Linked DNA regions of Rudanella lutea DSM 19387. The main gene of each other region encodes a partner of the protein of the gene in region 2 in a complex. Links are inferred from orthologs where the notes say so. Each region holds a gene or a part of one and is shown on either strand. Other genes may lie near its edges. The genes, in order: pheT and pheS.

Region 1 (11,422 bases), 4.5 Mb from region 2 along the record:
GAGTCTGACCGCCACTACTACCATCTCGGCCTCGTGTATTATGCCATCGGGAGCGGCCCGCGTCGCCACCCCGGCGGCCTCTGAGCCGGCTAAGCCAGGTGCAGTTGGTAAACCGCTCGGATTAACCTCCCCGGCTGATAACCGGCGCATGTTGGTGGCACCGGGTGGTCGTTAAATTCGTTTCGTGTTCGTACAAACGCCAGTGCCCTGTGGGGTGCTGGCGTTTTGTTTTGCGTAAAAAGCTAGAACCAACCGGTAAGGGGCGGGTTGTACTAAAACAACTAACTATATCGACGTTATGCAGTATAATGATTTTTTGCACCTGGCGAAAGAGCAACTGGGTGTACAAACCCAGGATGAGGTAATGAATATCAGTCGGGCTTTTCTGCACACACTCACTGACCATATGGCGGGGAATGCGGCTGATAAGCTGGCGTCGCAGTTGCCCGCGCCCTTGGCCGATGTAATCAAAGAAATTCATCCCGAAGACCGCGATCAGGGCCAACGATTTTCCTTATCCGAGTTCTACGAGCGGGTGGCCGACCGCGCCGGTGTACCCGACGAACAGGGGCAGCATTATACACTGACGTACATGAAGCTGCTCGGACAACTGGTAACAGCGGGCGAGATTCACAAGCTTAGGCTTACTCTGCCCGACACCTACGCACCTTTGTTTGAAGGCGTGGTGGGGCTTCAGGAAAAAACGAGCTAAACGGCTGGCGAACAGACATGCACCAGGATGCCCGAAGCGCTACCGAATCCAGACCGCAGTGGATTGTCGGCCGGTCGGTGTTTCGAGTGTTAGTACGTAACGGCCGGGTGGAGTATGCCCAAGAGGAACCGAAAGGGTTTGCTCGCCCGCCCGTACAGGTACACTGGTGAATTGCAAAACCGATTGGCCCAGGCTTGAATATAACTGGATGGTAGCTCGTCCGGCCTGGGGGGCTGTAAACCGGATGGAAAGTTGGTCGGAAGCAGGGTTGGGAAATACGACCAGTGTGCTTTCGGTAGATGGCTCATTACCCGTAACCAATGTGGTGGAAGCGACCGTTTTCAGTATCCAGTTGTAGGGGTCGAAAACCACACCCGTGGGCGTTCCTTTGGCGGGCAGGGTGAAAAATTGATCGGCCTGATCGTTGAACACAGTTACTAAGGTGTCGCCAGCCGACGATTGTACCCGTAGCTGAACCGGCATAGTGAAGGAGCCGGGGCTCGACGAACGGGGTGCTTGCTGAATACGTACCCGAACCCCGGGGCTGTTGGCTTGCGGGCTGTTCGACCAGGCAACAGTATAGGCCGGAAACCCCTCGCCGTACACCCATTGCTTGAAAAAATAGTCTAGTTTCCTGCCCGAAGAACTTTCCACAATACGTTGTAGATCTTCCGTCACGGCTGTACCGTACGCTACTGTCGGATCAGCGGCATAGGCCCGGATAGCCTTAAAAAAAGCTGCATCGCCCAGCACTCCGCGCAGCATATGCAGTACTGAGGCTCCTTTGGCGTAGCTGCGGTTGCTATCGAAAATGGTGTTTACGTTGTCGATATTCTGGACATAGAGGGTACCGGTAGTATTGCGGGCGCGGCCCATAAATGTGTTCATGGTAGCCGTGTAAGCGGCCTGGCCCGTGGCCGACTGGGCGTACAACGCTTCGGCATAGGAAGCGAATCCTTCATTGAGCCAGATATTTTGCCAGTCGCGGCAGGTAATTTTATCGCCAAACCACTGGTGAGCCAGCTCGTGCGCAATCAAACTGGATGTCCAGCCCCCCATCGACGAAATGGTTTGGTGTTCCATACCGCCCCCCCAGCCAAACTGGGCGTGTCCGTACTTTTCGCGCAAAAAAGGATAGGGCCCAAACAGATCGGTGAAAAGCGCTAACATGCGAGGGGTAACGTCCAGATTCGGTCGGATCGACGGTAACGTTTCCGGGTAAATGTAGTGGGTTACCGGCATGGTTTGCCCGTTGGTCGTAAACGGCGTGTCATACCGGTCATAGTTGGTCATTGCCAGCGAAATCAGATACTGGGCAATGGGGTAGCTGTTTCGCCAGTGGTACGTCCGGGTGCTGTCGGGGTTGTCAGTCGTGCTCACGAGCCGCCCGTTTGAGACAGACACAAATTGGCGGGCTGCCGTAATCGAAACGGCCGACGAGTCGGCTTTGTCGGCCGGAGTATCTTTACACGGAAACCAGTCTTTGGCTCCGTAAGGCTCACTCAACGTCCAGATAACGGGCGCATTGGTTGGGCCGTGGGTGGCAAATGCAAAACTTCCGAAGCCATTCAGGCTGGCTGGGTTGCCCTGATAATAAACGGTAAGCGTAAGGGGCTGGCCAACCGATAAGGATTGTGGCAGTGAAATCTGGACCCGGTCGGTGGTGCGGGTGAAGGCCAGTTTTTGTCCGCCCGATTTCACCGAGTCGACGCGGTGTTGGGGGCTCAAATCCAGAAAAAATTGGCCCACATTGGCCGTTGCGGCCTTTAGCGAGAGGGTAGCGGCTCCGTTGAGGTACGCAGGCGTGTGGGTTAAGCGCAAGGCTAACCCGTAGTAGGTGATGTCGATGGTGGGGTCGCCGGGGTAGGCTGCACCTGATTGGTAGTCGGCCACCGAAGCCTGCCGGGCTCGCGCATCGGCAAACCATTTACCAAAGTAGCGCACTTTGGTAGCCTGGCAGGCATCAACGCCATCGGTAAGTTGGGCGAGGCCGGTGAGACACGACCCTAAAACGAAAAGAAGTGTAAATAGCTGCTTCATGGGTCGACAACGCGCGACGGACCTCATTCGCCCGGCCCGAGTGTTTTCGGGCTGGCATCGAGATCATCGTACCGCTTTTGAATGGCTTCGATCTTAAACTGCTCATCGGGCGAGAGTTGCAGTTCCCAACCCATACTCCCTGCCAGTTGGTAAATCATGTACTGAATCTGGTTGGTAGCAATACGGGGCAAGTCGCTTTGCAGAGCCCGGCTTTGCATGGCCTGCTTGGCGTCGTCGAGGATTTTGGTGTAGTCGTCGCTATTGAACTGATTCAGAAAACCCGATTGAATGTCGTAAAACTTATAATCGGTATCAATCGACAGAACTTCAGGGTCTGGAAACGATTCGATCATCAATTTCTTTTGTTCGGGGTCCGGCTGGTAGAATCGGACTTTCTGGAAATCAAAGCCGACCAGTACCTTCGATTTGGCAATGATCATGGCTTTTTTGGGGTCGTTGAGCACGTACAGGATTTTCTTCTGATCCTGATAATTGTAGATCTCCGAGAAATATCCCTCGGCCATGACCACTTTGAATACTTTCTCGATTCGTTCGAGCAGCACAACTGATTCCCGGCGGGCATCGCCTACATCGGTTTTGGCGCGCATGGAGTTGGCAATAGCGTACCCGGCCCCACTGCCGACCAAAAGAAGGAGAAGCGTATTCAGAAAGTCCATAACACCAATGTATAATAGAAAAATGGATAATGAACATGGGTCGTTGACCATTATTCATTATCCATTTAAACGGGATAGCCTTACTTCGCGTAGGCTACAGAGCGCATCTCCCGAATAACGGTCACCTTGATTTGACCGGGGTACTGCATCTCTTTCTCAATTTTCTGCGAAATATCGAACGAAAGTGCACCGGCTCGCTCGTCGCTCACGCGCTCCGCATCGACCATTACCCGCAGTTCGCGGCCAGCCTGAATCGCGTAGCATTTCTGCACACCGGGGAAGTTCTGCGCCAGCTCTTCCAATTCTTTCAGACGTTTAATGTACGACTCCATCATCTCACGACGGGCACCCGGCCGCGAGCCCGAAATGGCGTCGCATACCTGAATAATCGGGGAGAGCATGCTGGTCATCTCAATTTCGTCGTGGTGCGCGCCAATGGCGTTGCAGACCTCGGCGTTCTCCTTGTATTTCTTGGCCAGCTCCATCCCCAGAATAGCGTGGGGCAGTTCGGCCTCTTCGGGCCATACTTTACCAATATCGTGGAGCAGACCGGCACGCTTGGCCAGCTTGGCATTCAGACCCAGCTCGGCAGCCATCGTGGCACAAAGTTTGGCTACCTCGCGTGAGTGTTGCAGCAGGTTTTGCCCGTACGACGAGCGGAAACGCATCCGACCCACCATCTTGATCAGCTCGGGATGCAGCCCGTGAATACCAAGGTCGATAACCGTGCGCTCGCCGATTTCGATGATTTCATCTTCGATGTTCTTGCGGGTTTTGGCCACAATTTCCTCGATACGCGCCGGGTGAATCCGACCGTCCTGCACGAGCCGGTGCAACGATAACCGGGCAATCTCGCGCCGAACCGGATCGAAGCCCGAAATAATGATGGCTTCTGGGGTATCGTCAACGATGATTTCGACGCCCGTTGCGGCTTCAAGGGCCCGGATGTTACGGCCTTCGCGCCCGATTACTTTGCCTTTGATGTCGTCAGATTCGATATTGAAAACCGACACACAGTTTTCGATAGCGTGCTCGGTCGCCGTGCGCTGAATGGTTTCGATCACCACTTTCTTGGCCTCTTTGGTAGCCGTCAGCTTTGCTTCTTCAACAATGTTTTTGATGTAGCTCGACGCGCGCGACTCGGCTTCGGCCTTGAGTGTGCTGATGAGTTGCTCACGGGCCTGTTCGGCGGTCAGGTTGGCAATTTTTTCCAGCTGCTCTACCTGCTCGCTCAGCATTTTTTCGGCCTCTTCCTGCTTCCGCTTGGCGGTTTCGAGCTGTTGGTTGAGGTGATTCCGCTGCTGATCAAGGCTATTGCGTTGCTGTTCGAGCGAGTTGCGCTGATTGTTCAGCTCGCTTTCCTTTTGGCGGGCAGCTTGCTGCATCTGATTGATTTCCTGCTCGCGTTGCCGCAGTTTACCTTCGTTCTGCGTCAGAATCTGCCGTTTCCGGTTTGTCTCTTCTTCAAACTCGGTTTTTAGTTTGAGGTACTTCTCCTTAGCTTCCAGAATCCGGTCTTTCTTAATCGACTCGGCCTGCATTTCGGCATTTTTCAGAATAATGTCGGCCTGCGACTGCGCTTCGGCCGCTTTTCTATTGTTTTCCCGGCTCGCCATTTTAAAGCCGGCAAACACACCAATGGCAACGGCTACTATATCGGTTAGTAGGGTCACCCACAATGAAGTCTCCATACGATCTATATCGTTAAGGTTGAAAAATTACATCAACCGGGTCCGATACAGCCGTTTCCGAACAAAAAGTGAGCCAGACCAGCGGAAAAACCGGGCGCACTGTACGCCGGGTCGGGTAGTATATTGCTCACTAACAACGAGGTAATCTGTCAGACACATTTTGCCCGCTTTGTGCAGGCATAGGCTACGGGGTTTAGGGTAGAGCCGATTCGCTGATCAGATTAAAGACATTAGGGGGTTAGATTCAGTGAAATAGACTGGTCTAACTGAGTAATTTTGTCAAATACCATGCGTTGCATCCGCTGCACCTGTTCATCGCCCTTCAAGCGGGCCACGATGCAATCAATTGCAATCATGCTCAGAATCTCCTGATTATCATGCCATCCATTTGCCCGGTAGAAATCGATTCGTTCTGCGATCATGGCAGCAGCCTGACGGACAAAGTATTCTTCTTCAGGTTGCGATTTCAACCTAAGTTCTCTGTCGGCAACTTTGATGCGGATAGATAAACGGTCTTCCATCGCTTTTACAGGCGTTGTCTACGGCTTCGTTCCTGAGCGCAGGCGCGTGTGCCGGGCAGGGCCTTTTCTGGTTTATGACAAAGTACTCAAGTGGGCAATTAGTTGCTCAATTTCCCGAATGTACTCGTCGAGTTTTCGTTTAAGTTCGGTGTGATCGGCTGTAGGGGCCAGATTATCCTTCACAATCTTACCAATTTTTGCTGATTTTGTAAAGGTTTGTTTATCACTTACCGGTTTTTTCTCTAACTCTTTTATCCTGTTCCGTTGTTCCTGAATCGTGCTCTGAAGGCTTTTCTTTTCGTGTTCGAGCTGGTCGACAAGTACGCTCAGTTGGTTAGCATGATCCTGTAGGTACGTGATCTTTTGCTCCAACCGGTCGAAAAGAAGTTTGAGTTGCGCTTCAGTATGCATGAGATTCCGGGGTGGATCGGTAATGGGAGCCGGGCTGATGCCCGGCTCCTTTAAGGCAACTTACTTCCGGATTACGGCGCCCAGATCCCGTTCAAAAGCGCCCATGAGCCGTTGCATCGTTTTGTCGATGACTGTATCGTTGAGCGTTTGGGTAGGATCTTGCAGCGTGAAGCTAACCGAGTACGATTTCTTGCCGGCACCCAGGTTCTCGCCCTCGTACACATCGAATACGCCAACCGACCGCAGCAGTTTCCGCTCGGTCTGATGTGCCAGCTTGCTGATCTGGTCAAACGTGACGGTTTTGTCGAGCACAAGCGACAGGTCGCGCCGAACGTCGGGGAAACGGGGCACCTCTTCGTACTTGGCTTTGCCGCTGTACCCTTTCATCAGGGCCTGCCAGTCGAAGTCGGCATAGAATACCGGCTGTTTCAGGTCGACGAGCTTGGTCAGTTTGGGATTCACCAGACCCAGGCTCACGATGGGCTTCTTGTTCACGCTGTACGTGAGCCCATATTGAAATAGGGGAGAGTCAGTTGGCTGACTGTCGAACGACCGCACGCGCAGGTTGCCCAGTACCCGCTGCACAGCGGCTGCCAGGTTATGAAACGTAACCGGCTGCGCTTTCTGCTGCCAGCTTTCTGCCTGTTGGTTACCCACCATGGCCAGACTCATCCGCATAGTCTCCACGTACTTACGGCCTGCTGTCCCCGTTTGTGGGTTGGTAGTCTCTTTCTGGTGGTATACCTTTCCGAACTCAAAAAACTTGAGGTCTTTCTGCCGCCGGTTCAGGTTGTACACCATGGCTTCGAGGGCCGAAAACAGCAACGTTTGCCGCATCACCGACAGCTCGTCGCTGAGCGGGTTTAGCAACGTCACGTCGGTACCGGGCAGTGCCGACCGGATGGCATCGTGATAAGCCGGGCGGGTGAGGGAAAGCGACATGATCTCGTAAAAACCATTGCCGGCCAGCATTTCACTAATCCGTCCCTGAAGCTGATTGACGTCGATAGTTGGAAACTCGGATAGCGAATCGGCCCGGAGGGTAGCTGAAAGCGGTACGTTATCGACGCCGTAGATCCGTAAAATCTCTTCGATCACGTCGGCTTCGCGCGTCACATCGACCCGGTACGGGGGCACGACAGCCACAAAGCTGGCATTTGGGTCGGGTTCGGCCACAACCTCATCGAGCTGAATGTCGAGGGCGTTCAGAATTCGGGTAATCTCGGCACGGTCGATCTGAATACCGATCAACCGGTCGATGTTGCGGTACCGAACCGGTACTCGGAACGGCGCTACGGGCGTCGGGTAAATATCGACGATATCGGAGCTGATTTGCCCGCCGGCCACCTCTTGTATGAGCAGGGCGGCCCGCTTGAGAGCGTACACCGGCAGGTTGGGGTCGGTACCCCGCTCGAACCGAAACGAAGCATCGGTGCGGAGGTCATGGTGTTGCACCGTCTGCCGGACCGATGCCGCACTGAAATGGGCCGATTCGAGAAAAATGCGGGTTGTCTGCTCGCTCACGCCTGATTTCTTCCCGCCAAACACTCCGGCAATACACATGCCTGCCGCAGCAGGATCGGGGTTGCCGTTGCAGATCATCAGGTCGGTGGCTTTTAGCTTGCGCTCGGTGCCATCGAGGGTGACAAATGGAGTGCCTTCGGGCAGGGTTTTTACCACTACGGTGCCGCCTTCAATCTGATCTGCATCAAAAGCGTGCAGCGGTTGCCCCAAATCGTGGCAAACAAAGTTGGTCACGTCGACCACGTTGTTGATTGGCGTCAGGCCAATGCTCAGCAGGCGCTGCTTCAGCCAGTCGGGTGACTCCTGTACGGTTAGGCCGCTGATTGTCAGGCCAGCGTAGCGGGGGCATGCCTCGGTAGCTTCTACCCGCACATCGAGGGAGAAATCGGTTGAATCTACCCGGAATGCATCAACCGGGGGCAACGAGATGGGGCGCCCGGTGAGGGCATGCAGGTCGCGGGCCACACCCATGTGCGAGGCCGCGTCGATCCGGTTGGGCGTCAGGCCAATTTCGATCTGATAATCGGGCTGAAGCTTAAAGTACTCGGCAGCAGGCGTACCGTTGGGGACGTCGGTGTCGAGCACCATAATCCCGGCATGCGAATGACCCAGACCGATTTCGTCTTCGGCACAGATCATCCCTTCCGATGCAGCTCCTCTGATTTTAGCTTTCTTGATGGTGAGGGGCTCGGCCGGTCCGCCGTTTGGGTTAGTAGGGTACAGCGTAGCTCCTACGAGGGCTACCACCACCCGCTGACCAGCCGCTACATTGGGTGCGCCACACACAATGTTGAGCGGAGTACCGGTACCTGCGTCGACCGTGGTGAGGCTCAGTTTATCGGCGTCGGGGTGACGTTCGCAGGTGAGTACTTCACCAATCACTACGCCTTCCAAACCACCTTTGACAGCTTCGACTCGTTCAATTCCTTCTACTTCCAGACCCGTACTGGTCAGCATTTTGCCTACCTGTTCGGGGGCTTCAGTCAGTTCAATAAACTGCTGCAACCATTTATACGATATAGTCATGCGCTCTATTGGGGGCAAAATGCAAAAGTAGGAAGAAGGGGCGAAAGTGGGAAGAAAGCAGCTGCCCGAACGGTCGGTAGTAGAAAAAACTAACCAGTTGTCAGGATAATTTATCAATTAAACTGGTCTTTGATTATACTTCGACAGTAACATAAATTTAGTATTTATGAATAACTCTACGGTACGAATTGGGTTGTTTTCTCTGTTAACTTGGTGTACGCTGCTGGTGCCGGTATGGGGGCAACAGACCTGGATAGCCCGGTCGTCGGGGACGTTTAATAGTTTCCGTGATATCGTGTACGGAGATGGCGTGTTTGTCGCGGTCGGCGTGGGGGTTACGGCCCGCTCAACAGATGGAATCAACTGGTCGGCTTCGCTACTGGCGGATCAATCTATTGATTTGTACTCGGTTGCCTACGGGAACGGCCGATTTGTTGCCGTAGGTCGCAATAGTAATGGGGCTGTAATCATGGAATCTTCTTCGGGCAGTGGCTTTGCTGCTGTCACCTTGCCTGGTGGTACAAACTCCACCACCCGACTGACTAAAATTACGTTTGGAAATAATCAATTCGTTGCCATTGATAATCAGCGGTTTTTGTATCGGTCGTCGCCTGCATGGACTCGGCAGGCTCTTCCTTACGCGGGAATATTCCTGGATGTAGTCGGGTTTGTTGGCGGTCGGTATGTGATTTACGGTGATGATGGGGCGTTGCTGTATCGGTTCGAGTCGCTTGATGCGATTAACTGGCAACAAACCCAAACGAATGGCGGGCTGGTTTACCCCAATTCGATCCTCAATCAGGCGTATATACTCGTTGGGAATTTAAATATTCAGGGGGCAGGGTTTGTTCAAGCCTCTGCGGATGGGATCAATTTTAACACATCCCTGATTACGCCAAGCGTAGGCACCCAATTTTTTGACATAATTGAAGGCGCCGGTACTTACGTGGCTGTTGGTTCAAATGGCCTTCTTTACACCAGTACAAGCCCAACAAGCGGCTGGATGAGTCGGAGTATTGGTTCAGGGACGCTCCCAACCTTGTACGGTGCTGCCTATGGCGTAGGGCGATTTGTGGTCGTAGGTTCAGGTGGAGCGATTTATACCTCGGCACCCATACCTACTTTAACCAACCTACAGACCACCAATGGGGTGGCTTGTCCGAATTCGATAGCCACGGTCACGGCAACCGTGGCTACAGTAAGTACCCCCTACAATTACACGTTGAGTATAAGTGGAGGAACATCGTCAACTGGCGTTTCGAGTACATATTCCTTCCTGCAGCCGCTCTTTGTTGGGCCTGTAACCGGGGTACGTACCGTAACCCTGACGGTTGGAAATGGACCGGGCGAAACAACTTCTGCTACGACCAACGTCACGGTAGTTAGACCCAATGTTACGTTGGTGGCTTCGCCCAGCGGAACCATTGCCGAAGACCAGTCGCTAACATTGCAAGCCGGTGGGGCTTTCCTGTACACGTTCTCGCCCAATGTGCCAGCCAACTCGATTACCGGCAGTACGGCTCAGTTTCTGGCTACAACAACCCAAACCTACAGTGTCACGGGTACAGATGGTAATGGCTGCTCGAATTCGGCAAGTGTTGCCGTGACGGTAAGCGCTGTCAACGATGCCCCCGTACTGACCTACCCGACTAACCTGACGGTACAGGAAAACAGCCCGGTTTTATTTAGCAGTGGTCAGCTGATTCGGGTTGATGATGAAGATGCTGGTAGCGGACTTATGGAGGTGACCATGAGTGCTACACAGGGTACCTTTTCGCTGGCAACCACGAGTGGGCTGACGTTTTCAGTCGGGGATGGCACATCCGACGCTGCCATGACTTTTTCGGGCACGTTGAGCAACATTAACACCGCGCTCAATGGGTTAGCCTTCAGGCCGTCGGTGAATTATGCCGGAGCGGCTTCGCTGGTTGTCACGGTTAATGACCAGGGGAATTCCGGTAGCGGAGGGGCTCGTTCGGCTTCGGGGGTTGTGGCGATGGATGTATTGCCCGGTCTACCGACGATTACAGGATTGGCTACTGGTAGCGCGCCGGTTTGCGCCGATGGAGCGGCTACGCTTACGGCAGTGATCGGCACAACAAGCCCCCAGTACAGCTACACGCTGACTGCCAGTACGGGTAGTGTTGTGTCGGGAACGGGGCTTACTGCTTCGCCATTTAGTGCGTCGGTAGGGGTAGGGGCGGCCGGGCCGCTGTCGGTTACGCTACTCATAACCGATGGTCGATCGGTACAAATGGCGCAGACTACAGCATCGATTACTGTGCAGAATCCCGCTTTTGCGGCAGCTCTGGGGCAAAGTGCTGCACTCGTGGTAGCCGGGCAGTCGGTTACGCTGACGTACGCATCCGTGAGCGGAGGGTGCCCTTTCAATCCGGCTGGTAGTTATGTGGTCGAGATAGCCCCGGCGAGGCAAGGTTTTGGAACGCCGGTATCGGTGTCTCCGCTCAGTAGTAATTCAACCCAGTTGGTGTACGCCGTACCGGGCTTACTCAGTACATCAACCAACTATTCGCTCAGAATTCGGTACGGGACAAACGTTTACAGCCCCGTGGTGCAGTTTCAGGTAGTGGCCCCCATCAGTATAACCGCTAGTACAACAGCTATTTGCCCCGGCGAGAGTGTGCGACTGACAGCCTCCGCCTGCCCAACCGGCGAGGAGGTGGTCTGGAGTACCGGCGCGCGCGGGGTGCTGTTCATTGATGTCGTACCCACGGCTACCTCATCGTACACCGCAAGCTGTATGCCGATTGGAACCGGGCAGTAGCCAGGGAGTTCATAACTGACAGGTGGGCGCTGCGG
Region 2 (11,107 bases):
CGGCTGTGCCCCGATCCCGGCGCGGGCAACAGGTAATCGAAATGGCCGAGTTGGAGTTTTACAGCAAGCAAGACCATTGGTTACTCGAAACCGAATTGCCGGTGGGTGAGTGGTTAGTGACTGTTCTGCCCGACATGGACATCGACGCCCCAACGCCTATGTCGATGCAACGGCTACAGACCCGCTACGAAGAGGCAGGCCTGGGCGATTTTGAGCTGTTTAAAGCGTCTGCGGTCTGGAAACAACTCCGCGAACATGGGCTGTTGGTAGTGTAGGGATGAAAATAGAAGAGGTGCCATCTCGTTTTGGAGAGATGACACCTCTAAAAGTAATTCAATGTAGTGTGAAACAAAGCGATGACATCTCTCTAAACGAGTTGTCATCGCTTAAGCATCTCGCAAATCTACGCCAGCGTTTCTTCTACGCGGGCCTTGCCGTTTTGGTATGCCCCTTTGAGCGAATCGACCACCGATTGCCCGGCGTGTTGGGCCTGATTCGTGTACTCGTTAGCCATCTGCTGCGCCTTCCAGCTTAGACGCTTGGCTTTAGCCCGGTACCGTAGTTTATCGTACGTGCTCAGGTTGTTGTACGACCGGAACAGTAAGAGGCCTGCAACCGCGAGGGCCGCTACACCTACGCCGAGCAACAGGCTGTTCATTTGCGACTCTTCTTCCTGATCGGTGGCGTAGTTTTTATCCTGCATCTGCTTGCGCATGTTGGCGGCAACGGCCCCGTCGGGCAAAACATACGAACTGGCCACCGACAGTTTGTTTTTCATGCCTGAAATAACCTTGTCTTTACCCGCCATCAGGGCTTCGTAGCCATCCTTAGCTACACGGGCCGGGTCGGTTTTACGGGCTTCTTCCTGCGCTTTGGTGTTCATGGCACCGGCCCGGTTGAAGAAATCGGTGTCGGTAGCGCCGGGCATGAGCACGGTCACGGTCACGTCGCTGTCTTTCAGCTCGTTGCGGAGGGCTTCGGAGAACGAGTAGATAAACGACTTAGTGGCCCCGTACACGGCCATCATGGGGTTAGGCATCACCGAAGCCACCGATCCGAGCATCAGAATCTTACCCGAGTTGCGCTGTACCATGTCTTTGCTGAAGAGCTTGGTCAGGTACACCAAGGCTGAGATATTGACCTGAATAATGTCTAACTCTTTCTGAAGGTCGGTTTCGGTAGCAAACATACCGTATTCGCCAAAGCCAGCATTGTTTACCAGCACATCCACCTGAATACCCTGCCCGCTTAGTTCGTCGTAGATTTCCTGAGGGGCATTCACTGCCGCCAGATCCTTACCGATCACGGTGATCTGCTGACCACTGTATGCACTTTTGAAGTCCTGTTCGACGGCGTTGAGCTTCTCGTCGCTCAGGGCCACAAGCACCAGATTATAGCCGTCCTGGGCAAAAAGGGTCGCTAATTCTTTACCGATTCCACTAGATGCGCCCGTAATGAGTGCGGTTTTCCCGGTTTGCGTTGTCATAACGTGAGTTTACAATTGATTTCATTTGACAACACGCCCACTAACGGGATGTTTGGAAAAAGGAGGGAAAGGGGAGAAGGGAGAAAAGGAGAACGGAGGAATGCAAAAAGCAGAAAGGAAGGCGAGGGGCTGCCTCGGTTCCTTTCTGCTTCAGGGTGTTTTCATCGTGTCTGGTTGGGTTGATAAGAGTTCGGTTAGGTTTCGGATCCCTTTCCTCCTTCCTCCGTTCTCCTTTTCTCCCTTCTATTTATAAACCACTTTCATGTCGATCTTACGCAGCGAGGGAGTGCGTGTGCCGGTTGAGTCGCCGGGTCTGGGTTTTGAACCCGTGCCCAATCCAACCGCATCGACCCGGATGTAGTTGATACCCTGGGCCACGAGCATGGATTTGATGGTATTAACGCGCTTGAATGACAGGGCTTTGTTGGTTGTACCGGCCCCGGCATCGTTAGCGTATCCTACCAACCGAATCTGAGCGGCCGGGTTGGCTTTCAGGAAATTAGCAATTTCGGTAACGGTCGTTTCCGAACCGGGTGTCAGACTGGTTGAACCCGGTTGAAACGATACAGCCGACAGCGAAAACGTACGTCCTTTCGGAGCCGTAATGTCGGCCATGTAGCTGTTAAGTGCCGTGGTGAGGGTACCTGCTCCGGCCGTTGCGGTGGTAGAGGCAGCCGAAGGGGCTACCGGAGCCACAGCCGACGCAGTGGCGGGTTTGGTCCGCATGGCGCTGGTGTCTACCGGAACTGCCATTGACCGGGCTACGGTATCAGCCTGACCAGCATCGGTTGTTACGGTCGTTTCGGCAACTTCGCTTGCATCGTCGGTTTGGCCGGTGCGACTGTTGTTATAAACCATGTAGGCACCGGCACCGATAATAGCTGCCAATACCAGGCCGATACCGATTTTACCTACCAACCCATTGGTATTGTCGGAGTCAGAACTCGTATCGTAGACTGGGGCCGTAACGGCTGGGCCGGGTGCCGAAATAGGTCGGCCGGGCGTAGCTGCCGGTTCGCCCCGGCGAGCGGGGCCGGCAATGCCTGCTACAATCTGCTGCAAACCAAGCTTTTCGACCAGTTTGGGCATCAGGCTTTCGGGCACTTTCTGAACAAACTCTTCGCGTTGTTCAAACAGAGCAGCTGCCAACCCGTCGGCATCCATTTTTTGCTCACGTACCTGCTTGCCCAGCACATCGAGTACGATCCCCGACGTCAGACCCAGCAACGACACTGCCGACGAGTTGCGGATTCCCGCATAGCTCGAAATCATGTTGGCAATGGAGCTTTTCATGGCCGGCAGCAGATGACTGATCGTATCGTTGCCGTGTGCAATGAGCAAATTGGTTTGTGCCGGATCTTTAAGGGCACTGGACAGACCTGCCGTCTGCGAACCATCGTAATTGCCTTTCTGAATGTAGTTAAAAAGCTGATTGACCCCAATTTCGGAGGTTGTCCGCTTCAACAAACCACCCAGTACCGTCAGGCCGAGGCCTTCGATTGCTTTTTGCGTTTTCGGAGCGGACTCCTCGACAAAAACGGCTGCTTTATTGATGACGTCCGGCGTTACAATGTCGTTAAACGCGGCAAAAAAATTCATATTGTCTGTTTTCTTAATCATTGAATCAGGTACTTCTCTATCCCACACGACCAAAAACACGTACCCGGCATGCCCGAATCGTTAAAATTAAGGGAAAGCCGGGTACTCCCACAGAGAACCCCTGTGCAAAAGTAAAATTTTATTGGCTTTTAATTCTCGATAAAGCCTCCTGGAAGTCACCTTCTACCGAACGGAGTCGCTGTTGGCAGTACGCAATGAGGTCGGTGGCCAGCTTTATTTTGGCGGGCAGCTCATCGAGCGGAGTGGCTTCGCTCTCGATATCGTCAATCAGTTCGACCAGTTGGTCGTAGGCTTCCTGGTAAGACATGGGGTCAACGAATTGTGGCATCGGTGATGCCGTCGGCAAGTTGAATTTGTACAGAATCACCAATTGCCAGCGCCGACGTTTTGGTAATAATACGTCCATCGCGCTGAATGAGGGCGTATCCGCGCCGGAGCACATTGGCCGGATCGAGGTGTTTCAGGGTCACGCTTTTCTCGACCAGATCAAGCTGTTTCTGCTTCAAAAAATCGTTTGTGACAAACCGAAACCGTTCGGTTTCGGCGGTCAGGCGTTGCCGGCTGTGCTGAATTGACTGCCGACTCGCTTCGATAAGCCGCCCGAACAGGCGTAGGCATTGCTCCTCAAATTGCCGGTTATGGTCGATCAGAAAAGCAGCTGCTTTGGTGGGTGTTTTTACGCTCTGATGACAGAGCATATCGGCAATACTGACGTTGCGCTCGTGTCCGATGCCCGTAAGCACTGGCACCGGAAAACCAGCCACAGCCAGCCCCACCCGCAGCGTATCGAACGACCCAAAGTCGAGCTGTGAGCCCCCGCCCCGGACAATCACGACGGCATCGTAGGCTACGTCGCTCTCCCGAATCCGATCGAGTTGGGCGCAAATGGCCCGGTCGGCCCCCTGACCCTGTATCTGGGTCAGATACTCGTCGATCTGGTATTGGTAGCCGAAGGGGTTGTTGGTGAGTTCGTGCCGAAAGTCGCGCCAACCGTCGGAGCCGGGGGCGGCAATAAGGGCAATGCGTTGCCAAACCGAGGGGCGCGGCAGCAGCTGGTTGGCGGTTATGTAGGCGCCCCCTTCCTGCCAGACCAGTTCGGCATGGTCGCGTACAAGGGTATCCAGAATGGCCTGCCGCTCGCGTTCGAGGTTGCCGAGCGTGTACGAATGATCGATCTGGTGAATCTCAAGCCGCATTCCGTACACGGCATGGAACCCTACTGTCACCTGCAACAGCAGCGAGATGTTGCGGGCAAAAGCTACCCCGGTAGCCTGTTCAAAGGCCCGGATGATGCTGTAATTTTTGCGCCAGATAGCAGCCTCCAGTTTAGCGACCGTATCGCGGCCACCCGGCGAACTGCTGTCCCGGTCGACCAGGGTCAGAAAACAATAGTTGCGGTCGGGGTAATTCTTGATGTCGCTCGTTTCGGCTACCACCCAGAAAGCCCGGCCCGAAAATCGTTCTTCAACAACGGCCTCAATGGCGTAGGCTAAATCGGCTAAACGGATGGGTGTCATGATGCAGTGGCAGTAGGCAGTAGCAGTAGGCAGTAGCAGTTTATACGTCAGTTACTGCTTACTGCCACTGCCTACTGCTTACTTTTTTTATAGTCCTTCAAACTGCTTCAGGAATCGGACGTCATTTTCGAAGTAAAGGCGTAGGTCGCGCACTTCGTACTTGAGCATTGTGATGCGTTCGATACCCATGCCAAATGCAAAGCCGGTGTATTCTTCGGCATCAATACCGCTGTTGATCAGCACCTGTGGGTCAACCATACCCGAACCGGCAATTTCGACCCAACCCGAATGCTTACAGATGTTGCAGCCCGAGCCGTGGCAAATCTGGCACGATATATCAATCTCGGCACTTGGCTCCGTAAATGGGAAATACGATGGCCGGAACCGAATCTTGGTATCTTTCGTGAACATCTCTTTCACGAAGTGGTACAGCGTGTCTTTAAGATCACGGAAACCCACGTTGCGGTCTACATACAGCCCTTCAACCTGGTGAAACTGACAGTGCGCCCGTGCCGAAATGGTTTCGTTGCGGTACACCCGGCCCGGCATAATAGAGCGAATCGGGCGGAAGGTTTCTTCTTTGCTGCGGTGCTCCATCAGCCGAATCTGCACATTGGAGGTGTGCGTACGCAGGAGCATGTCGGCCGATTGGTTTTCGGCTGATTTCTGCACGAAAAACGTGTCCTGCATATCGCGCGCGGGGTGATTATCGGGGAAGTTGAGTGCCCCGAAGTTATACCAGTCGCTTTCGATTTCAGGGCCATCGGACACGTTGAAGCCGATTCGCTCAAAAATCTGGATGATGCGCTGCCGGACAATCGAAAGGGGGTGTTGGGTACCCGTCAGGCCCGGTACATTGGGTAAGGTCAGATCAACGGCCGGACCCTGATTGCCCGTTCCACTCGCTTCCAGAGCCTCCGATGAGTCCTGGAATCGGGCGAGTGCCTTGTTTTTAAGGTCGTTAAGCTCCTTGCCCACCGCCCGGCGGTCTTCGGCGGCCACAGTTTTCAGATTGTCAAACAACTCGGTCAGTACCCCCTTGCGGCTGATAAACCGCATCCGAAACTGTTCTAAATCTTCTTTGGTGGTAATGGTAGCCTGATCGATTTCCTGTACTAATTCCCTGACTTTATCCAGCATGGCGCAATTGAACTTGACTAAAACTTCATGATGAGCCTGCAAAGATAGGTAAACTTAACCACGGCCCTGCTATGCCTTGCTACCTGTGGCCCGGTTGCGCTGATGTGGTCTTGGGGAATGTGGGGAATTAGTGTGGCGAAAATTACACACATTGGCGACGTATACACACAAAGGTGCCCATTGTTACTTGTCGACCAATTCAGTAGGTTACTTTAATGCCCGTAGGCTAACTTACTGATGATAAGTACTATTACTTACAGGCGAAAAACAATATGAAGCTTGCGTGACAAAAAGGTCTGATTGTTGTCTAAGGTAAAGCATCTCCGGGAGTATGAGACTGGATAAAGTTGGTGGCTCACCAGCTACCTTCTCAGGAAAAAGCTCCTACCAGTCTTAACCGCGCAAACTCAAAACGCTATGAACACTATGACGTCAGAAGCTTTCTTAGACAGCATGTCAATGCCTTTTCCCAAGAGTGTGGAAAACAACACCAGCTCGCCTTGTTTGCAGAAATTGTTGATTCCGTTTTATGACCGTAAACGTACGGTTTCTGTTGACGAAATTGTCCGGCTGGAAGGTTGTGGGAATTACACGAACTTCTTCCTCAAAGACGGTACCAAAATGCTGGTGTCACGCACCTTGAAAGAGTACGAAACATTGCTTGATGGACAAGCTTTTGTGCGGGTTCATAAGTCGTGCATTGTTAACCTGAGCTTTGTTCGCAAGTTCTACGTGAAGAAAGAAGGTGAACTCGAACTGACCGACGGTCAGCAGGTAAAGATCTCACGTCGGCGCGCGCAGATGTTTATGGATCGGATGCAACAGCGTCAGCCAGCCGATATTAACTAATCGGGTTGTTGAAGGCACGGGAAGGTCCTATTTGAGGCATACGTAGTTTTACGTATTCGTGCAAGGAGATATACCCAAAATATAGCATTGGATTGTGTATAACCAACTGTTAATCAGGGAGTTGATGATAAATCGGCCCCTGCTTGGCAGTTGGTTTTTCATGGTTTCGGCTCGACTAAGCGGTAGTTTTGTTCTGTCACTATCTCAATCGCTAACCGTTTTCGACCAATGGAATCACTTACCAACAATCCGTTAATTCCTGTTATGCCTAACTTCCCGGCTTCGTACCAGCGGGGAACCCAGCGCATTGCCTTGCCATACCTGAACCGAACGGTTATGATTTCGGTAGATGACATCACCTGCCTCGAAGGCGAGGGGAATTACACCTTTCTGTACACGCGGGACCGGAAAAAGTATTTGATCTCAAAAACGCTCAAAGAATTTGAGCGTACACTCGATGGTAATGTGTTTCTGCGCGTACACAAATCGCATATTGTCAATTTAGGCTACGTGCGCCGGGGGGTACTGGGTGCCGACCGGATGCTGCGAATGGCCGATGGCCGTGAGGTGGCTGTGTCGCGTCGGCGGTTGAAAGAAATTTGGGATCGCCTGAACGAATACTATCAGAATCTTCTGAATTAAAGCAAACAATATAGTGGGTTAATTGGACGGATAACCGTTGCCCAACTCCTCAGGACGCAGGGCAACGGTTTATTTTTTTACAATGAACAATGAACAATGAACAATGAACAATGAACAATGAACAATGAACAATGAACAATTGCTTTTCTACGCAAAACTGTTCGTTGTTCAATGTTCACTGTTGGTTGTTCACTGTTCGTTGTTAAAAGATTTTGTAGGCCAGCGTAACCTGCCATGACTTCAGCTTCTGGCTAAACTGAGTGGTTTGGCCTGCCGTACCGAGGTCAACGGCGGCAATGTCGGAAAAGCTGCCTTCCCGGCGTACGTCAATGCCAATTCGGCCGAGGTCGAGGCCGCCCCCAATCTGATACCCATAATAGGCTTTTGCCCAGGCATCGTTGAGCGAACCCGTCGTGTACTGCCGCAGGGCTTCACCGAAGCGCTGATTATCCCCAATACGGAACGAGACTACCGGCCCGGCCACCACACGCAACGGGCCACCTTTCAGACCCAACAATACGGGTACATCGAAACTGGTAGTCGAGATATTAACGGTTTCAGTTTGCGTCTGTCCGTTTTGCGTTCGCACAATATCGAACGAGCTGGCTTTTGTCGAGTACAACACCTCAGGCTGAATATACAGGTTACGACCAAAGCGGGCGTACACCCCAAAGGCGGTGCCGGTCCGGCTGTTGAGGCTCTCGCGCAGATTGTCGCGAATGAGCTGTCCATCGACCCCCACCGCTGGGGAGCCATTCGCATTGAGCCGGGTGGTCACAACGTTTTCACCGAGGGAAAATTTCGACAGGTTGACCCCGCCCTTAATGCCGAATTGAAACGAATCCTGCGCAACCGATACGGCAGGCATTAAGGCGATGGCAGCGAACAGAAGGCTCTTCTTCATGGATTGGTCGTATAGTTTATGTGTTGACAACTGAACTAACGCATCCCCCTATTAATCGGTGTACCGAGGCCAACTAATTTTGAGTGAATGGCGTTTTTATAGGGAACAGCTAACAGAGAACAACGAACAATTTTGGCTGTATCCTGTGCTGCCTCGTTTTGAATCATTTGGGCCAATAAGGTTTAATTCACGCAAAAAAAGTCGGACAGTTTTTAGTGATCACCATTCGTTGTTCACTGTTCGTTGCAGATTGTTCACTGTAGAAATGGCTAAAATCAAAACGTCGTACTTCTGCCAGAATTGCGGGCAGCAATCGCCCAAGTGGTTGGGGCGCTGCCCGGCTTGTGGCGAGTGGAATACCTTTGTGGAAGAGCTGGTTCAGAAAGATGAACCCGAAAAAGGCGGTTGGCGCGTAACAACGGGGGCCGCCAAGGCCGCGCCCAAACCGAAAGCCCTGCACGCCATTAATTACGAGGAGCAGCCCCGTGTGCTGACCGTCGATGCCGAACTCAACCGGGTGCTGGGCGGGGGGATTGTGCCGGGCTCGCTCGTACTCATCGGTGGGGAGCCGGGCATTGGCAAATCGACGTTGTTGCTCCAGATTGCCCTGACTCTACCAGGTACGCGTGTGCTGTACGTGTCGGGCGAGGAAAGCGAGCAGCAGATAAAAATGCGGGCCGAACGACTCGAAGCCCCCACGAGTGACTGCCACATCATGACTGAGACCTCGACCCAGAATATTTTTCGGGTGGTCGAGCATTTTGAGCCCGAAGTCCTCATCGTCGACTCGATTCAGACCATGCACTCGTCACTCGTGGAGTCGGGGGCGGGTAGCGTATCGCAGGTGCGGGAGTGTACGGCCGAGTTTATGAAGTACGCTAAAGAGTCAGGTGTGCCGGTGTTTATGATCGGGCACATCACCAAAGAGGGCACCATTGCGGGGCCTAAAGTACTCGAGCACATGGTGGATACCGTGCTGACGTTTGAAGGCGACCGGCACACCACCTACCGGATTCTGCGCACCACTAAAAACCGGTTTGGCAGCACCTCTGAGCTGGGAATCTACGAAATGCTGGGCTCCGGCTTGCGGCAGGTGACCAACCCGTCGGAGATTCTGATTTCGCAACGCGACGAGGTGCTGAGTGGCGTGGCTATTGGGTCGATGCTCGAAGGTAACCGTCCACTAATGGTTGAAATTCAGGCACTGGTGGGCGTTTCGACCTACGGTACTCCGCAACGGAGTAGCACGGGTTTCGACAATAAACGGCTTCAGATGCTCCTGGCCGTGCTCGAAAAACGGGGTGGCTTCCGGCTCGGGCAGCAGGATGTGTTTCTGAACATTGCGGGCGGGCTTAAAGTAGAAGACCCGGCCATCGACTTGTCAGTGTGCGCGGCCATTGTGTCGTCGTACGAAGATATTCCCATTCCCTCGACCGTGGCTTTTGCGGCCGAAGTCGGACTGGGAGGTGAGGTGCGAGCCGTCAGCCGCATTGAGCAGCGCATTGCCGAGGCTCAAAAACTCGGATTCAAGGAGATTTTTGTGTCGAAATACAGTTTGAAAGGCTTAGATACGGGCGGTTTTTCAATAAAAATTCGGCCGGTTGCTAAGCTCGACGAAGTGTTTCAGGGGGTGTTAATGTAAGATTGGAAATCATAGATAGTCATACGAAAGCTGTCGGCCGTATCTTCGCCGACAGCTTTTTTTGTAGCTTGTACGCTCTAATCGGGTGTAGGACAAGTTTAGTTTTTCGACAGGATTACAGGATGCACAGGATTATATTTAGGGAAGAAAATCCTGCGCATCCTGATAATCCTGTCGAAAAAAGCTTCTGTCGAGCTTATCATAAAGAACCTGTCCTACACCCCTCTAATCTTATTCTGTCATGAGTAAAACACTTTTACTGTACTTCATTGCGGCCGTTGCGGCTACCGGTGGGTTGCTGTTTGGTTTCGACACGGGCGTGATCAACGTGGCTCTGCCTTTTATCAAACAGGAGTGGCAACTTTCCGAAACGGCCGAAGGCTGGGCGGTGTCGGCCGTATTGATGGGCGGTATGGCGGGTTCGCTGTTGAGCGGGCAACTGGCCGACCGGTTGGGCCGCAAGCGAATCAATATTCTGGCTTCGCTTATTTTCGTAGCGGGTTCGGTGCTGACGGCCATTGCCCCGGCTCCGTCATGGCTCATCGCGGGTCGCTTGCTACTGGGGCTGGCAATTGGTATTGTGTCGTTTTCGGTGCCGCTTTACATCGCCGAAATTGCCCCGAGCCATATGCGCGGGCGGCTGGTTACGTTTTTTCAGTTGGCCATCACCATCGGTATTCTGGTGTCATACCTGTGTGGGTATGCCTTTGCCGACTACGAAAACGGCTGGCGGCTCATGTTCTGGGCTGGGTTTGTACCGGCGGCTATGTTGCTGGTGGGTATGTTTCTTGTACCCGAAAGTCCGCGTTGGCTGGTGAGCAAAGGCCGTGCCGATGAAGCCATGCTGGTGCTGGAACGCATTCACGAGTCGGCGCATGCCCGGCAGGAGCTGGCCGACATCACCCGCGCCATGCAGGACGAGAAAAACCGTCGGCCCGACTGGCGCGAGCTGTTTTCGCCCCGGCTCCGTATCCCGCTGTTTATTGGTATCGGTATTTTCCTGATTCAGCAGTTTTCGGGGATCAACGCCGTCATCTATTACTCTACCCGCATTTTCGAGATGGCGGGCTTCGGCTCGGGCGACACGGCCATTATGGCTACCGTGGGCGTGGGGGTGGTCAATACGCTCAGTACCCTGCTGGCCGTGCGGTTTCTGGATCAGTGGGGGCGCAAACCTCTCCTGTACACCGGCCTCATCGGTACGGCGGTGTCGTTGGCGACGATCAGTTTTGCTTTTTACTTCAAAGATTCGCTCGGGGCCGATTTGCTCAAGATTCTGTCGGTGGGTGGGGTGTATGTCTACATTC

The links.
Region 1: the proteins of pheS (region 2) and pheT are in contact, whole or in part, in a crystal structure (PDB 6P24), measured with the Escherichia coli proteins. The link is inferred for Rudanella lutea DSM 19387 from one-to-one orthologs.

The regions. Positions count from the first base shown.
Region 1 is NZ_KB913013.1:5,562,643-5,574,064, forward strand. Bases 5,858-8,962 are described here. They hold pheT (phenylalanine--tRNA ligase subunit beta), read right to left. Parts: upstream 8,603-8,962; coding sequence 6,113-8,602; downstream 5,858-6,112. Other genes in these bases: RUDLU_RS0122865 (hypothetical protein), read right to left, coding at 5,858-6,052; RUDLU_RS0122875 (hypothetical protein), read left to right, coding at 8,769-8,962. Outside these bases: RUDLU_RS0122835 (alpha-amylase family protein), read left to right, coding at 1-175; RUDLU_RS0122840 (DUF2267 domain-containing protein), read left to right, coding at 299-712; RUDLU_RS0122845 (M1 family aminopeptidase), read right to left, coding at 752-2,752; RUDLU_RS0122850 (DUF4230 domain-containing protein), read right to left, coding at 2,776-3,429; rny (ribonuclease Y), read right to left, coding at 3,510-5,120; RUDLU_RS0122860 (cell division protein ZapA), read right to left, coding at 5,351-5,641; more of RUDLU_RS0122865, read right to left, coding at 5,714-5,857; more of RUDLU_RS0122875, read left to right, coding at 8,963-11,387.
Region 2 is NZ_KB913013.1:1,099,128-1,110,234, reverse strand. Bases 3,738-6,527 are described here. They hold pheS (phenylalanine--tRNA ligase subunit alpha), read right to left. Parts: upstream 5,764-6,527; coding sequence 4,711-5,763; downstream 3,738-4,710. Other genes in these bases: RUDLU_RS0104835 (LytR/AlgR family response regulator transcription factor), read left to right, coding at 6,181-6,527; RUDLU_RS0104845 (exodeoxyribonuclease VII large subunit), read right to left, coding at 3,738-4,623. Also shown: RUDLU_RS0104870 (B12-binding domain-containing radical SAM protein), read left to right, coding at 1-275; RUDLU_RS0104865 (SDR family NAD(P)-dependent oxidoreductase), read right to left, coding at 404-1,486; RUDLU_RS0104855 (OmpA family protein), read right to left, coding at 1,730-3,085; xseB (exodeoxyribonuclease VII small subunit), read right to left, coding at 3,225-3,413; more of RUDLU_RS0104845, read right to left, coding at 3,418-3,737; more of RUDLU_RS0104835, read left to right, coding at 6,528-6,612; RUDLU_RS0104830 (LytR/AlgR family response regulator transcription factor), read left to right, coding at 6,841-7,254; RUDLU_RS0104825 (porin family protein), read right to left, coding at 7,457-8,158; DNA repair protein RadA, read left to right, coding at 8,424-9,800; RUDLU_RS0104815 (sugar porter family MFS transporter), read left to right, coding at 10,042-11,107.